2 regions of the Streptomyces sp. NPDC052721 genome follow, and region 1 is predicted to be linked to the other one. Evidence: riboswitches for the same ligand, from Rfam matches in the RefSeq annotation. Region 1 holds a riboswitch; the other holds the start of a gene.

The links. A riboswitch is a leader RNA that binds a small molecule or an ion and turns the genes downstream of it on or off. The one in region 1 is predicted to bind cyclic di-AMP.
Positions count from the first base shown of each region.
Region 2: linked by a shared signal. The riboswitch ahead of AB0L21_RS18755 (C40 family peptidase) and the one ahead of AB0L21_RS24025 (M23 family metallopeptidase) in region 1 are both predicted to bind cyclic di-AMP.

Region 1 is NZ_JBFATL010000026.1:68,549-76,101, forward strand. Features, by position in the region: gene AB0L21_RS24010 (DNA topoisomerase IV subunit A) at 1-2,157, opposite strand, end outside; gene AB0L21_RS24015 (pitrilysin family protein) at 2,416-3,810, shown strand; gene AB0L21_RS24020 (pitrilysin family protein) at 3,807-5,195, shown strand; cyclic di-AMP (ydaO/yuaA leader) riboswitch at 5,432-5,592, shown strand; gene AB0L21_RS24025 (M23 family metallopeptidase) at 5,605-6,360, shown strand; gene AB0L21_RS24030 (GntR family transcriptional regulator) at 6,559-7,245, shown strand; gene AB0L21_RS24035 (HPr family phosphocarrier protein) at 7,448-7,553, opposite strand, start outside.
Region 2 is NZ_JBFATL010000018.1:7,059-14,611, reverse strand. Features, by position in the region: gene AB0L21_RS18790 (adenosylmethionine--8-amino-7-oxononanoate transaminase) at 1-532, opposite strand, end outside; gene bioB (biotin synthase BioB) at 525-1,673, opposite strand; gene AB0L21_RS18780 (8-amino-7-oxononanoate synthase) at 1,821-2,948, shown strand; gene AB0L21_RS18775 (DUF397 domain-containing protein) at 3,046-3,267, opposite strand; gene AB0L21_RS18770 (helix-turn-helix transcriptional regulator) at 3,278-4,138, opposite strand; gene AB0L21_RS18765 (ATP-binding protein) at 4,352-4,807, shown strand; partial or broken gene AB0L21_RS18760 (LysE family translocator) at 5,486-5,599, shown strand; gene AB0L21_RS18755 (C40 family peptidase) at 5,607-6,080, opposite strand; cyclic di-AMP (ydaO/yuaA leader) riboswitch at 6,084-6,314, opposite strand; gene AB0L21_RS18750 (hypothetical protein) at 6,655-6,960, opposite strand; gene AB0L21_RS18745 (ATP-dependent Clp protease proteolytic subunit) at 6,968-7,553, opposite strand, start outside.

The DNA.
Region 1 (7,553 bases):
GACGGCCGGGTCGACCGCCGTGAAGGAGATGACCTTCGCGCCCTCGGTGAGCTTGATGCCCGCCATGCCGCCCGCCGGGCGGCCCTGCGGGCGGACGATGGAGGCCTGGAAGCGCAGCAGCTGCGCGTCGTCCGTGATGAACACCAGGTCCTCCTCGCCGGTGCGCAGCTCCACCGCGCCGACGATCCGGTCGCCCTCCTTGAGCGTGATGACCTCCAACTCGTCCTTGTTGGACGGGTAGTCGGGCACCACGCGCTTGACGACGCCCTGCTCGGTGCCGAGCGCGAGACCCGGGGACGATTCGTCCAGCGTGGTCAGGCAGACCACCGTCTCGTCGTCCTCCAGGGAGACGAACTCCGCCAGCGGTGCCCCTCCGGAGAGGTTCGGCGCGGTCGCCGACTCGGGCAGCTGCGGCAGGTCCACCACGTTGATCCGCAGCAGCCGGCCCGCCGAGGTCACCGCGCCGATCACCCCGCGCGCGGTCGCGGGCACCGCCGAGACGATCACGTCGTGCTTGACGCGCTTGGCGCCCGCCGCCTCCGGGAACGGCTCGTCGGTCGCCGTACGGGCCAGCAGCCCCGTCGAGGACAGCAGCACCCGGCACGGGTCGTCGGCCACCTGCAACGGGACCGTGGCCGCCGGGGCGCCCGCGGACTCCAGCAGGACCGTGCGCCGGTCGGTGCCGAACTTCTTGGCCACGGCGGCGAGTTCGGCCGAGACCAGCTTGCGCAGCTCCGCGTCCGACTCCAGGATCCGGGTCAGCTCCTCGATCTCCGCGGTGAGCTTGTCCTTCTCCGCCTCCAGCTCGATCCGGTCGTACTTGGTGAGCCGGCGCAGCGGCGTGTCGAGGATGTACTGCGTCTGCACCTCGCTCAGCGAGAAGCGCTCGATCAGGCGCTCCTTGGCCTGCGCGGAGTTCTCGCTGGACCGGATGATCCGGATGACCTCGTCGATGTCGACCAGCGCGGTCAGCAGGCCCTCGACCAGGTGCAGCCGGTCGCGCCTCTTGCCGCGGCGGAACTCACTGCGGCGCCGGACCACGTCGAAGCGGTGGTCCAGGTAGACCTCCAGCAGCTCCTTGAGGCCCAGGGTGAGCGGCTGGCCGTCGACCAGGGCGACGTTGTTGATGCCGAAGGACTCCTCCATCGGGGTCAGCTTGTACAGCTGCTCCAGGATCGCCTCCGGCACGAAGCCGTTCTTGATCTCGATGACCAGGCGCAGGCCGTGCTCGCGGTCGGTGAGGTCCTTGACGTCGGCGATGCCCTGGACCTTCTTCGCGTTGACCAGGTCCTTGATCTTCGCGATGACCTTCTCGGGGCCGACCGTGAACGGCAGCTCGGTGACCACCAGGCCCTTGCGACGGGCGGTCACGGGCTCGACCGAGACCGTCGCGCGCATCTTGAAGGTGCCACGGCCGGTCGCGTACGCGTCCCGGATGCCGTCCAGGCCGACGATCCGGCCGCCGGTGGGCAGGTCCGGGCCCGGGACGTGCTTCATCAGCGCGTCCAGGTCCGCGTTCGGGTTCCGGATCAGGTGGCGGGCGGCGGCGATGACCTCGCGCAGGTTGTGCGGCGGCATGTTCGTCGCCATGCCGACCGCGATGCCCGAGGAGCCGTTGACCAGCAGGTTCGGGAAGGCGGCGGGCAGCGCCACCGGCTCCTGCTCCTGGCCGTCGTAGTTCGGCGCGAAGTCGACCGTGTCCTCGTCGATCGACTCGGTCATCAGGCTCGTGGCCTCGGCCATCCGGCACTCGGTGTACCGCATGGCGGCCGGCGGGTCGTCGTTGCCCAGCGAGCCGAAGTTGCCGTGGCCGTCGACCAGCGGCACGCGCATGGAGAAGGGCTGCGCCATGCGCACCAGGGCGTCGTAGATCGACGCGTCGCCGTGCGGGTGCAGCTTGCCCATGACCTCGCCGACCACACGCGCGCACTTCACGTAGCCGCGCTCGGGGCGCAGGCCCATCTCGTTCATCTGGTACACGATCCGGCGGTGCACCGGCTTCAGGCCGTCACGGGCGTCCGGCAGGGCGCGCGAGTAGATGACCGAGTACGCGTACTCCAGGTAGGAGCCACGCATCTCGTCCACGACGTCGATGTCGAGGATCCTCTCCTCGAACGAATCGTCGGGCGGCGGGGTCTTCGTGCTGCGGCGGGCCATCGCTGCCGGCTCCTTGCTGAAAGGATGGACGGAACTGACGCCGACCATTGTGGACCGACACACTGACAACCCGTGCCACGACCCGGTTCCGGAGGGCCTGCCGGGAGCCGGGGCCGGGTCCCGGGGGATCGCGATATCCGCTGTGGGCGTACGTCCCGCGGGAACTTCGCCGAGGCCCCGCACGCTTTGCATACAGTGGCAGGAACGGCAGGAAAACCGCGGTTTCCATCAACCGCCTCCGCTCGCGAAGGGACGTACATGCCCATGGGTCACACGACCACAGCCGAGGCAGGCTCCGGGGGCCTGACAGCGACCGAGCACCGCCTGGCCAACGGTCTGCGCGTGGTGCTCTCCGAGGACCACCTGACCCCGGTGGCGGCGGTCTGCCTCTGGTACGACGTCGGCTCCCGCCACGAAGTCAAGGGGCGTACCGGCCTGGCCCACCTCTTCGAGCACCTGATGTTCCAGGGCTCCGCGCAGGTCAAGGGCAACGGCCACTTCGAACTGGTGCAGGGCGCCGGCGGCTCGCTGAACGGCACGACGAGCTTCGAGCGCACCAACTACTTCGAGACCATGCCCGCCCACCAGCTGGAGCTGGCGCTCTGGCTGGAGGCCGACCGCATGGGCTCGCTGCTGGCCGCCCTGGACGACGAGTCCATGGAGAACCAGCGGGACGTCGTCAAGAACGAGCGCCGCCAGCGCTACGACAACGTGCCCTACGGCACCGCCTTCGAGAAGCTGACCGCGCTCTCCTACCCGGAGGGCCACCCTTACCACCACACGCCGATCGGCTCCATGGCGGACCTGGACGCGGCCACCCTGGAGGACGCCCGCCAGTTCTTCCGCACCTACTACGCGCCGAACAACGCGGTGCTCTCCGTGGTCGGCGACATCGATCCGCAGCAGACCCTGGCCTGGATCGAGAAGTACTTCGGCTCCATCCCGTCCCACGACGGCAAGCCCGCCCCCCGCGACGGCTCGCTGCCGGACATCATCGGCGAGCAGCTGCGCGAGGTCCTCGTGGAGGAGGTCCCGGCGCGCGCCCTGATGGCCGCCTACCGGCTCCCGCACGACGGCACGCGCGCGTGCGACGCGGCCGACCTCGCCCTGACCATCCTGGGCGGCGGCGAGTCCTCCCGCCTGTACAACCGGCTGGTGCGCCGGGACCGGACGGCCGTCGCGGCCGGCTTCGGCCTGCTGCGCCTGGCCGGCGCGCCCTCCATGGGCTGGCTGGACGTGAAGACCTCCGGTGACGTCGAGGTGCCGGTCATCGAGGCCGCCATCGACGAGGAGCTGGCCCGGTTCGCCGCGGAGGGCCCCACGCCCGAGGAGATGGAGCGCGCCCAGGCCCAGCTGGAGCGCGAGTGGCTGGACCGGCTCGGCACGGTCGCCGGCCGCGCCGACGAACTGTGCCGGTACGCGGTCCTGTTCGGCGACCCGCAGCTCGCCCTGACCGCCGTCAAGCGCGTCCTCGAGGTCACCCCGCAGGAGGTCCAGGAGGTCGCCAAGGCCCGCCTGCGGCCCGACAACCGCGCGGTCCTCGTCTACGAGCCGAAGTCCCCGGAGGCCGTCCCGGACGCCGGGGTCCCCGAGGACCCGGAGCAGGAAGCGACCGTAGAGGCCGGCAACGAGAACGAGGAGACGGCCAAGTGACCGAGCTCGCCACCATGGACTTCCACCCCCAGCCGCAGCCCGGCGAGGCCAGGCCGTGGGCGTTCCCGGCGCCCGAGCGCGGCACGCTCGACAACGGCTTGACCGTGCTGCGCTGCCACCGCCCGGGCCAGCAGGTCGTCGCCGTCGAGGTGCTGCTGGACGCGCCGCTGGACGCCGAGCCGGCCGGCCTGGACGGCGTCGCCACGATCATGGCGCGGGCCTTCTCCGAGGGCACCGACAAGCACTCCGCCGAGGAGTTCGCCGCCGAGCTGGAGCGCGCGGGCGCCACCCTCGACGCGCACGCCGACCACCCCGGTGTCCGGCTCAGCCTGGAGGTCCCGGCCTCCCGCCTGGCCAAGGGCCTCGGCCTGCTCGCCGACGCCCTGCGCGCGCCCGCCTTCGCCGCGAGCGAGGTCGAGCGGCTGGTCCGCAACCGCCTGGACGAGATCCCGCACGAGCTGGCCAACCCCTCCCGCCGGGCCGCCAAGGAACTCTCCAAGGAGCTGTTCCCGGCGACCTCGCGCATGTCCCGTCCGCGCCAGGGCACCGAGGAGACGGTCGAGAAGATCGACGAGGCGGCCGTACGCGCCTTCTACGACCGTCATGTGCGGCCCGCCACGGCCACCGTCGTCGTCGTCGGCGACCTGACCGGCGCCGACCTGGACGCGCTGCTGGGCGACACCCTGGGCGCGTGGACCGGCACCCCGGGCGAGCCCCGGCCGGTGCCGCCGGTGACCGCCGACGACACCGGGCGCGTGGTCATCGTGGACCGGCCCGGCGCGGTCCAGACGCAGCTGCTCATCGGCCGCATCGGTCCCGACCGGCACGACCGGGTGTGGCCCGCCCAGGTGCTCGGCACGTACTGCCTCGGCGGCACCCTCACCTCCCGCCTGGACCGCGTGCTGCGCGAGGAGAAGGGCTACACCTACGGCGTGCGGGCCTTCGGGCAGGTCCTGCGGTCCGCGCCGGACGGCACGGGCGCGGCGATGCTCGCCATCAGCGGCTCCGTGGACACCCCGAACACCGGCCCGGCGCTGGACGATCTGTGGAAGGTGCTGCGCACGGTCGCGGCGGACGGCCTGACCGACGCCGAGCGGGACGTCGCCGTGCAGAACCTGGTCGGTGTGGCGCCGCTGAAGTACGAGACCGCGGCGGCCGTCGCGAGCACGCTGGCGGACCAGGTCGAGCAGCACCTGCCCGACGACTTCCAGGCGACGCTGTACCAGCAGCTGGCGGCCACGGGCACGGTGGAGGCCACCGCGGCGGTCGTGAACGCCTTCCCGGTGGACCGCCTGGTGACCGTCCTCGTCGGTGACGCGTCGCAGATCAAGGCGCCGGTGGAGGCGCTGGGCATCGGTGAAGTGACCGTGGTGGCGGCCGAGTAGACGCGACCGTGACGGCGGCCGGATGACGGCACGCGCGCGTGGGGCCCTGGCGACCTACAGGTCGTCAGGGCCCCATGGTGTTCCACTCCGACCCCCGGTGCCCGTTTTGGGGCGGAGGTTGCCTGTCTGCCCTGTGGGATGCGCTACAAAAGCCGGGATGCGTTTGAGGATTGACAGCGTGCTTGCGTAGCTTCGTCCGGGCTGTTCGTCAGGCAGTGCGCCGCATCCGCGGCACCGGACAGTCATCGCCGAGTCCCCGTACGGCGCGAGCCAGGGGAGCCGGGGACCCACCGTCCCTGGGGTGAATCGGGCGCCCGCGCGACCGCGAGGGGGCTCGTAGGAGACCTTCCTGCTCCGAACCCGTCAGCTAACCCGGTAGGCGAGAGGGAAGGAAAGGACCAGCCACTTCATGGCGTTCATGTGCGCCACCGGGAAGCACCGCAAGCCCGGCCGGGTCAAGCGGACCACCGTTCAGGCGGCCGGCGTCGCGGCCCTCACCACCACCGGTGTGATCGGCACCCTCGCCGCCTCCCCGGCGCTCGCCGCCGAGAACTCCACGGAGCAGACCGGCCTCACCCCGGTCGTCGCCGCGTCCGAGGACGTCGCCGACGAGATCGGCGCGCAGGCCGCCGCGCAGCAGCAGGCCGCCGAGCAGAGGGCGGCCGAGGAGGCCGCGGCGAAGGCGGCGGCCGAGCGAGCGGAGGAGATCCGCGCCGCCAAGGCCCGGGCCGCCCGCGAGGCGGAGCGCAAGCGGCTGAACGCCTTCGTCGCCCCGATCGCCCACTCGTACGTCTCCACCGCCTACCAGGCCGGCAGCTCCCTGTGGTCCTCCGGTGCGCACACCGGCATCGACTTCCACGCGGCCAGCGGCACGGCCGTCCACGCGGTGGGCTCCGGCACGGTCGTCTCCGCGGGCTGGGGCGGCGCGTACGGCAACCAGGTCGTGATCCGCATGGCCGACGGCATGTACACCCAGTACGGACACCTGTCGTCCATCGGGGTCACGGTGGGCCAGAAGGTCGTCCCGGGCCAGCAGATCGGCCTGTCCGGCGCCACCGGCAACGTCACCGGCCCGCACCTCCACTTCGAGGCGCGCACGACCCCCGAGTACGGCTCCGACGTCGACCCCGTCGCCTACCTCCGCAAGCACGGCGTGAACGTCTGACACCGACCGCACGACTGTCCGAGGCCCCGGCTCACCGAGCCGGGGCTTTCGCCGTTTTTCATGGTGTCCGCCGGATCCGCTGTCCAAAAAATAGCCATGGATTAGGGCCCGCCGTCGGAAATTCCGGCTCATTGGAATAGAGTCACGGAACACGCGTCCATCGTCGACGTTTCACGGGGATTAAGACGGAGGTCGGTCATGCGTATTCCGGCGCACTCGGTGTGCACGGCCATCCGGGACGACATCGTCGCGGGTGTCTACGAGCGCGGCAGCCGCCTCACCGAGGAAGTCCTGGCCCGCCGCTACGGCGTCTCGCGCGTCCCCGTCCGCGAGGCCCTGCGCACCCTGGAGGCCGAGGGCTTCGTGGTGACGCGCCGGCACGCGGGCGCGTGCGTGGCCGAGCCGACCGAGCAGGAGGCCGCCGACCTGCTGGAGATGCGGACGCTGCTGGAGCCGCTGGGCGCCGCCCGGGCCGCCCAGCGGCGCACCGAGGCGCATCTGAAGGTGCTGCGCGGTCTGGTCCGGCTGGGTCAGGAGAGGGCCCGCAGAGGCAGCAACGAGGATCTGCGGTCGCTGGGCGGCTGGTTCCACGAGACGCTCGCCCAGGCCTCCGGCAGCACCTCGCTGACCTCGATGCTCACCCAGCTGCGGCACAAGATCGCCTGGATGTACACGGTGGAGGCGCCGGCCAGTCCGGTGGAGTCCTGGACGGAGCACGGTGCCATCGTGGACGCGGTGGCGCGCGGCGACGCCGAGCGCGCCCGGGCGCTCACCGCGCTGCACGCCGAGCGTGCGACGGGCGCGCACCGGCTGGGCTTTTCCCCCGCCGCGGAGCGCGTGAGGACTTCGCAACATGCAGTAAACATGTCGGGCCCGCGACATTAACAAGCGCACCGTATACAAAGAAGAGTTATTCCGGGCCGGGTATTTCCTGCTGCCCGAATTCATCCTGTCGTAATTCGCCGGAGCTCTCCGGGCGGCGGCGGGCGGTAAATCGACGGCACATCGGATCGAGCGCGCCCGCAAACGGCGAAGCCGCGCCGCCCGGAAAGGCGAACGCGGCTCCGGCGCTCTGTGCGGTGGTCGCTCAGACGGTCTCGGGCAGCTCTTCCAGGCCCTCGGAGACCAGCTTGGCCAGACGGTCCAGGGCGGCGTCGGCGCCCTCGGCGTCGGAGGCGAGGACGATCTCCTCG
Region 2 (7,553 bases), on a different contig from region 1:
GGCGGGGCAGCACCCCGGCCCACAACTGGTGCATCCCGCCCTCGGGGTCGCACACGGACATCGGGTTCCACGTGTCGCCGTGGTAGCCGCCGCGCCAGGTCAGGAGCCGCTGCTTGCCCGGCCGGCCGAGCGAGCGCCAGTACTGGAGGCACATCTTCACGGCGACCTCGACCGACACGGACCCCGAGTCGGCCAGGAAGACGTGCTCCAGGCCGTCGGGCGACATGTCGACAAGGAGCTTCGCGAGCCGGACGGCGGGCTCGTGCGTGAGTCCGCCGAACATGACATGGCTCATCCGCCCCAGCTGGTCACGCACGGCCTCGTTGAGGACCGGATGGTTGTAGCCGTGGATGGCCGACCACCACGACGACATGCCGTCGACCAGCTCGCCGGACCCGTCCGCCAGCCGCAGCCGGACCCCGCTCGCCGCCTCCACGACGAGCGGTTCCGCGCGCCCGGGCATCGGGCCGTACGGATGCCACACATGCCGCCGGTCCAGCTCCAGCAGCTCCGCCACACCGAGCTCAGGCATTGGGCGCGAGGTCCGTGCCGGCGCCCCGGCGGCGCACCGCCACCAGGTCGGTCCGCGGCTCGCCCGCCACCGCCGGTGCCGACCCGCAGACGCCGCCCTCGTGGCAGCCCCCGGTGTCCCCGCAGCCCCCGGCCTCCGCCCGGTGTTCGGGCAGCGTCACCTGGTCGGCGCCCTCCACCTCGAACCCGGCGTCCGCGATCATCTCCAGGTCGGCCTTGCCTGCCTGGCCCTCGCTGGTCAGGTAGTCGCCGAGGAAGATGGAGTTGGCCAGGTGCAGTGCCAGCGGCTGCATCGTGCGCAGATGGACCTCACGGCCGCCCGCGATCCGGACCTCCACGTCCGGGCAGACGAACCGGACCATCGCGAGGATCCGCAGGCAGCGCTGCGGGGTGAGGTTCCACTCCTTGGCCAGCGGGGTGCCCTCGAACGGGATCAGGAAGTTCACCGGAACCGAGTCCGGGTCCAGCTCACGCAGCGAGAACACCACGTCGACCAGGTCCTCGTCGCTCTCGCCCATGCCGGCGATCAGACCCGAGCACGCGGACAGGCCGGCCGCGTGCGCCTTGTGCACCGTGTCCACCCGGTCGGCGTACGTGTGGGTGGTGGTGATGTCCCCGTACGTGGACTCCGAGGTGTTGAGGTTGTGGTTGTACGCGTCCGCGCCGGCCGCGCGCAGCCGTTCGGCCTGGCCGTCGGAGAGCAGGCCGAGGCAGGCGCACACCTCGACGCCCTCGTTCTGCTCCTTGATCGCTTTGATGGTCTCCGAGACCCGGTCCACGTCCCGGTCCGTCGGGCCGCGCCCGCTGGCCACCAGACAGACCCGCTTGGCGCCGCCCGCGAGGCCCGCGGCGGCGGCCTGGGAGGCCTCGTCCGGCTTGAGCCAGGTGTACTTCAGGATGTCGGCCTTGGAGCCGAGCCGCTGGGAGCAGTACGAGCAGTCCTCCGGGCACAGGCCCGACTTGAGGTTCACCAGATAGTTGAGTTTCACCCGGCGCCCGAACCAGTGCCGGCGCACCTTGCCGGCCGCGGCCACCACGTCGAGCAGGTCGTCATCGGAGGTGGCCAGCACGGCGAGCGCTTCCTCGCGGGTCGGCAGCTCGCGCCGAAGCCCCTTGTCCACCAGCGTGTTCAGCAGGTCCATGAGGCCTGATCCTGTCCTACGGGACCGCCCCGGGCCAAGGAGACTTCGCACAACGGAGCAGGTTCACCGTGTGGGTATTGCCACACCCTGGGCGGCTGGTCGTACCGCTAGGGTCTGTCCGCTACCTACAAAAGCACCGGAGGACCCATGGTGTTCGGCTGGATCGACGAGCAGGCCGAGGCGCGCCGCCGCGCCGGACTCGTCCGCACCCTGCGTCCGCGCCCCGCCGACGCGCCGCTGCTGGATCTGGCGAGCAACGACTACCTGGGGCTGACCCGCCATCCGGAGGTCGTCGAGGGAGCGGCCGAGGCCGCCCGGACCTGGGGCGGCGGCGCCACCGGCTCCCGGCTGGTCACCGGTACCACCGCCCTGCACACCGAACTGGAGCGGGCGCTGGCCGCGTTCTGCGGGTTCGAGGCGGCCCTGGTGTTCTCCTCCGGGTACGCCGCCAACCTCGCCGCGGTCACCGCGCTCGGCCCGCACGGCTCGCTGATCGTGTCCGACGCGGGCAACCACGCCTCCCTCATCGACGGCTGCCGGCTCGCCCGGGGCGAGACGCAGGTCGTCGGCCACGCCGATCCGGAGGCCGTGCGCAAGGCCCTGGCGACGCACGGGGGAGCGGCGATCGTCGTCTCCGACACGGTGTTCTCCGTCGACGGGGACCGGGCACCGCTGACCGCGCTGGCCGAGGCGTGCCGGGAGCACGGCGCGGGACTGGTCGTGGACGACGCCCACGGGCTCGGCGTGCTGGGCGAGGGCGGCCGGGGCGCGCCGTACGCGGCCGGGCTCGCGGGCGCCGGGGACGTGGTCGTCACGGCCACCTTGTCCAAGTCGCTGGGCAGCCAGGGCGGGGTGGTGCTCGGCCCTGCCCGGGTGATCGACCACCTGGTCAACGCGGCCCGGACGTTCATCTTCGACACCGGCCTGGCGCCGGCGGCGGCCGGTGCCGCGCTGGCCGCGCTGCGGCTGCTGGAGCGTGAGCCCGAACGGGCGGCACGGGCCCGCGAGGTGGCCGCGGAGCTGTACGCACGGCTGACCGCCGCGGGTCTGGAAGCGGTGCGTCCGGACGCCGCGGTGGTCTCCGTGCGGGCTCCGTCCCCGGAGCAGGCGGTGCGCTGGGCGGCCGACTGCCGTACGGCAGGCCTGGCCGTGGGCTGTTTCCGTCCCCCCTCCGTGCCCGACGGCATCTCCCGGCTGAGGCTGACCGCCCGGGCTGACCTCTCCGGGGCGGAGATCGAACGCGCTGTACGTGTCATCGGCGAAACACGACCATGAGTCGGCGTACACGGCCGTGCGTCGCACGAGGGTGAGCAACGGGTGATTGGTTCTGCTCTGAGCTTGCTGACCTCTGATCAGACGTGCTGATGTCTGATCAGAGCGTGGTGACGAACTCCGCCCAGCTGCCGGCGGAGAAGAGCAGCGCGGGTCCGGCGGGGTTCTTCGAGTCGCGCACGGCGAGCAGTCCGGCCGCGGGGCCGGAGCGCGGCCGGGCCGTCTCCACGCAGTTGTTGGCTCCCGTGCTGTAGCTGCTGCGCAGCCAGCGCACGGGGTGCAGGTCGGTACTGGCAGGGACGTTCCGAGGCAGAGCTGACATGGTTGCCTCCTTACGCGCCGTCACCTATCCCGGCGATGTAGTCCAACGATTCCTTGGGGGAAAGGGCGTGCAACTGAAGGGTGTCGAAGGCCTCGGAGTAGGCCATGAGGTCTTCTTTCCGCTCCAGGTAGAGGCTACTCGTCAACTGGTCGAGAACAACCACGTCCAGATCAGAAGTGCTCGGAAATGAGAAGATAACGAAAGGCCCGGTGAGTCCGACATGCGCCCCCGCCGCGAACGGCAGCACCTGGAGCCGTACCTGGGGCAGCCGGGCGGCATCCATCAGCCGTTCCAGCTGCCGGGCCATCACCCCCGGACCGCCGACCTCGCGGCGCAGCACCGCCTCGTCCAGTACGGCGCTCAGCACCAGCGGAGGGTCGGAACGCAGCACGTCCTGCCGGGCCAGGCGCACCTCCACCAGCGTGTCCAGGCGGTCCTCGTCCAGGTCCTTCACGGCCGCCCGGGTGACCGCGCGGGCGTACTCCGGCGTCTGGAGCAGACCCGGCACCACGGTCGTCTCCAGGGTGCGCATCGCGCTCGCCTGTGACTCCAGGCTGATGAAGTCCCGGTAGGTGGGCGGCAGCACCCCGCGGTAGGCGTGCCACCAGCGGTGCCGGCCGCCCGCGTCCTCCGACCCCGCCAGCATCAGCAGCAACTCGCGCAGCTGCGTGTCCCGCACCTGATAGGCGTCGAGCAGTAACCGCAGATCGGCCGGTTTCACACCGCTGGCGCCGGTCTCGATGCGGCTCACCTTCGACTGGTGCCAGCCGACCAGCCGGGCGGCCTCACCGCTCGTGAGCCCCGCACCGGTACGCAGCATGCGCAGTTCGGCGCCCAGTTTGCGGCGGCGCACCGCCGGACCGTTCTGCATGGGCTCCTCCTTACTCCTTCCGGGCCGCCCACATACGGTCTCGCGTCGCAGAGTTCACCGCTTCGAGCGACAGATATATGCATATCTTGGTGGATCGCTCCCCGTGACCGGCCCGTTGGTGGCAGTCTGGCGAACAAGCACCAGTCCGGGACCGTACTCGAACCCTCCGCCACTTGTCGGACCACGGCCCCGTGGGAAAGGGACGACGTCGCCATGGCAGACCACCTGGAAGCATCCGTCACTCTGCCGAGCGATCCAGCCTCGGTCTCCGCGGCCCGCTCCTACGTCGTGGGCACGCTGGCGGAGTGGGGCCTGCCGTCCGACACCGACGTCGCCGACACCGTGCGCCTCATCGTCTCCGAACTCGCCACGAACGCCGTACAGCACACCTTCGGCCAGTCACCCACCTTCACGGTCGACATCGCGCTGCACCATGACGAACATCTGCGCATCGGTGTCACGGACAGCCACCCCCGCTTCCCGAAGAGACTGCCCGCCGCCGTCCAGCAGGACAACGGCCGCGGCATGGTCATCATCCGCTGGCTCACCGCGGAGTGCGGCGGCAGACTCCGCATCCGCCCCACGCGAGAGGGCGGCAAGACGGTCTCGATCGAACTCCCCTGGACGATCCCGGCGGCCCCGGTACCGGCGGGCCAGCAGGAGCCGTAGCCCTCCCGGACGGGGCCGAGGCGTTCCTGGACCGGGCAAGCGGCGCACGGCGGACACGCGTGGCCCACGGCTCGGCCACGCCCGGCCCGCCGGCGCCCCCAGTCAGATGCGCCCGCCCGAACGCTTCCCGCAGCAGCGCCCGGAAGGCGTCCACCGCAGCGGCCCTCTCCTCCGCGCGGTACGCCACCGGGATCGTACGGCGCAGCCGCCTGCCCTCCAGAGGCCGCACCGCGACGGGCGTGGTCGCGGTCCGCGCCACCATCTCCGGTACGACGGCCACCCCCAACCGGCACTGACCAGCGCGCGGCGGCGGCAGCCGCGACGAGGGGCTGGGACGCGCGTGTCCCGAGGCGATCACCGGGACCAGCTCCTCCACCGCGACCGGCTCCAGACGGTACCGGCGTCGGCACCAGGATGGCTGTGGCCGAGTGACAGGCATGAGTGAGTGTCAAATCACCCTCGCAGGCGCCGCCACCGCGGTAACCCCGGCGCCGCCACCGCGTAACCCCGGCGGCGGCAGCAGACGCACCCCGGCGGCCGGGAAGGCGCCGAGCCGCTGTGCGCCCCCGGTGAGCCCGGTCAGCCAGGCCAGTTCGTGCCGGGCCCGCTCCAGTTCGGCCGGTGGCCACGCCGGGACCGTCCAGGCGCCGGAGAATGCCGCGGCCGGGACCACCCGTCCGCTCCGGCAGGTGGCTGCGCCGGCCCCGGGCCGCCCGTGGGCTGCAGGCGGCACCGGGGGTGGCGCTGACGGCGCTGGGAGCGGCCCTGCTGCTGGAGTCGCTCCTTGCCTGACGGCGGGTCAGCTGACCCGGCCGTACCAGACGCTCCTCGTCCAGATCTTCTCGAGCTTCACCACGTCCCCGGTCTTCGGGGCGTGCCAGATCTTGCCGTGACCGGCGTAGATGCCGACGTGGTAGACGTAAGAACCCGAGTGGAAGAACACCAGGTCGCCCGCCTTGCGGCTCCTGGCGGAGATGTGGTGCGTCTTGTTGTACTGCTGGGCGGCGGTGCGCGGCAGCTTCTTGCCGGCCTTCTTGTAGGAGTAGAGCGTCAGCCCCGAGCAGTCGAACCTGCGCGGCCCGGTGGCTCCCCACGCGTAGGGGGCGCCCTTCTTCGAGGCCGCGACCTTGAGTGCTTTCGTCGCCATGGTCGCGGCGGAGGCGTCGGTGGCGAGGCCGGGCACCGCGATCGAGCCGCCCACGGCGGCAAGGGTCAGAGCCGAGGCCGTGCCGGCCCGGGCCATCAGCGACGGGACACGATTGAGCGCAGTCATGCGCAACCCTTCGTCAGCCGCCTGTGAAGGATGACCTGTCGGATTCGGGCTGGCGAAGTAGCCCGGCCGCGTTGCCGCGGCTTCACCCCAAGGGTTGCCCGGAGCCGACGCCCGTCCGTGTCGTACAGACGAACATCAGTTCCGGCGACCCGCCTTGCTTGGGTCCTCCACTCCTGCCGATCCACTCCGTCGACCGGTCATCCGGGCGGCGGCAGGACTCGGCGTCCGCCCGGATCGCCCCGCCGCGGTGGCGGGGGCTTGTCGTCAGACAGGGATCTTGGCTCACGACTGTCCGAAAATCCCAACGGAATCGGGGATTTGTGGCGTTACTCACCACTCACCCGTTCGGGTGGACACTGCTCTGTTCGAGCGTCCGTCAGATCCCGGACGTAGCCCCCGACCTGGGGCGAAGCGTCTTCAGGCGGCTCGTGTGGTCGCGTGCCGCGCAACTCGGCAGGCCCGCGAAACGATCTGGATGTACACCGGTCGGCGGTACGTCGTTCGGACCGTTTCAAGTCCCTTCCGGACGGCGCGTGTCGACGCGCGGGCCCCCGGACCGCAAGGAGCGTCCGCCTCAGCCGACGCCGTCCGGCGGGAGCGTGACGCGAGCGGCCCGGCGCTCACCGTCCAGCACCCGCAACGCCCGTGCCAGCGTGTCCCCGTGCAGCTCCGTCTCGCCCCGCTGGTGCATCAGCGCGAGCGCGTCGCGCAGCTCTGCCGCCTTGCGCACCAGGGCCTGGGCCGCGCGCAGCCCGCGGTAGGTGTCCCCGGGCCGGGCCGGGTTGATGCGGCCCAGCAGGTCGACCGCCTCCAGGTAACGGTCGATCAACTCGCCCTCCGCGCGGGTCAGCGCGGGCAGGGGCGGGAGGTCCGGCAGCATGAGCGGCTCACCTCGCGTCCGGTGCGCCGGGCGTGTCCCGGCGGCTCGGCACGATGCCGTCCACCAGACCGTAGGCGACCGCCCCGGCGGCGTCGAGGATCAGGTCGCGCTCCAGATCCTCGTGGACCTGCCCGGCCGTGCGCCCTGTGTGCCGCGCGAGCATCTCCGCGAGCGTCGAGCGGATCCGGGTCAACTCGTCCGCCTGGATGAGCAGGTCACTGGGCTGTCCGCGCACCGGCTCGGGCAGTGCGGGCTGCTCGATCACCATGCGGGCGCCGGGCAGCGTGAACCTCTTGCCCGGAGCGCCGGCCGCGAGCAGCACCGCGGCCGAGGCGCCGGCCTGGCCCAGGCAGTACGTCACCACGTCACAACTGACGTACTGCATCGTGTCGTAGATCGCCGCCATGGCGTCGAACGAGCCGCCCGGCGAGTTGACGTACAGCGTGATGTCCCGGTCCGGCGCCGTGTGCTCCAGGTACATCAGCTGCGCCGTGACGTCGTTCGCGGCCGCGTTGTCGACCGGCGTGCCGAGGAAGACGATCCGGTCCTCGAAGAGCTTCGCGTACGGATCGAGGGTGCGTACGGCGCTCCCG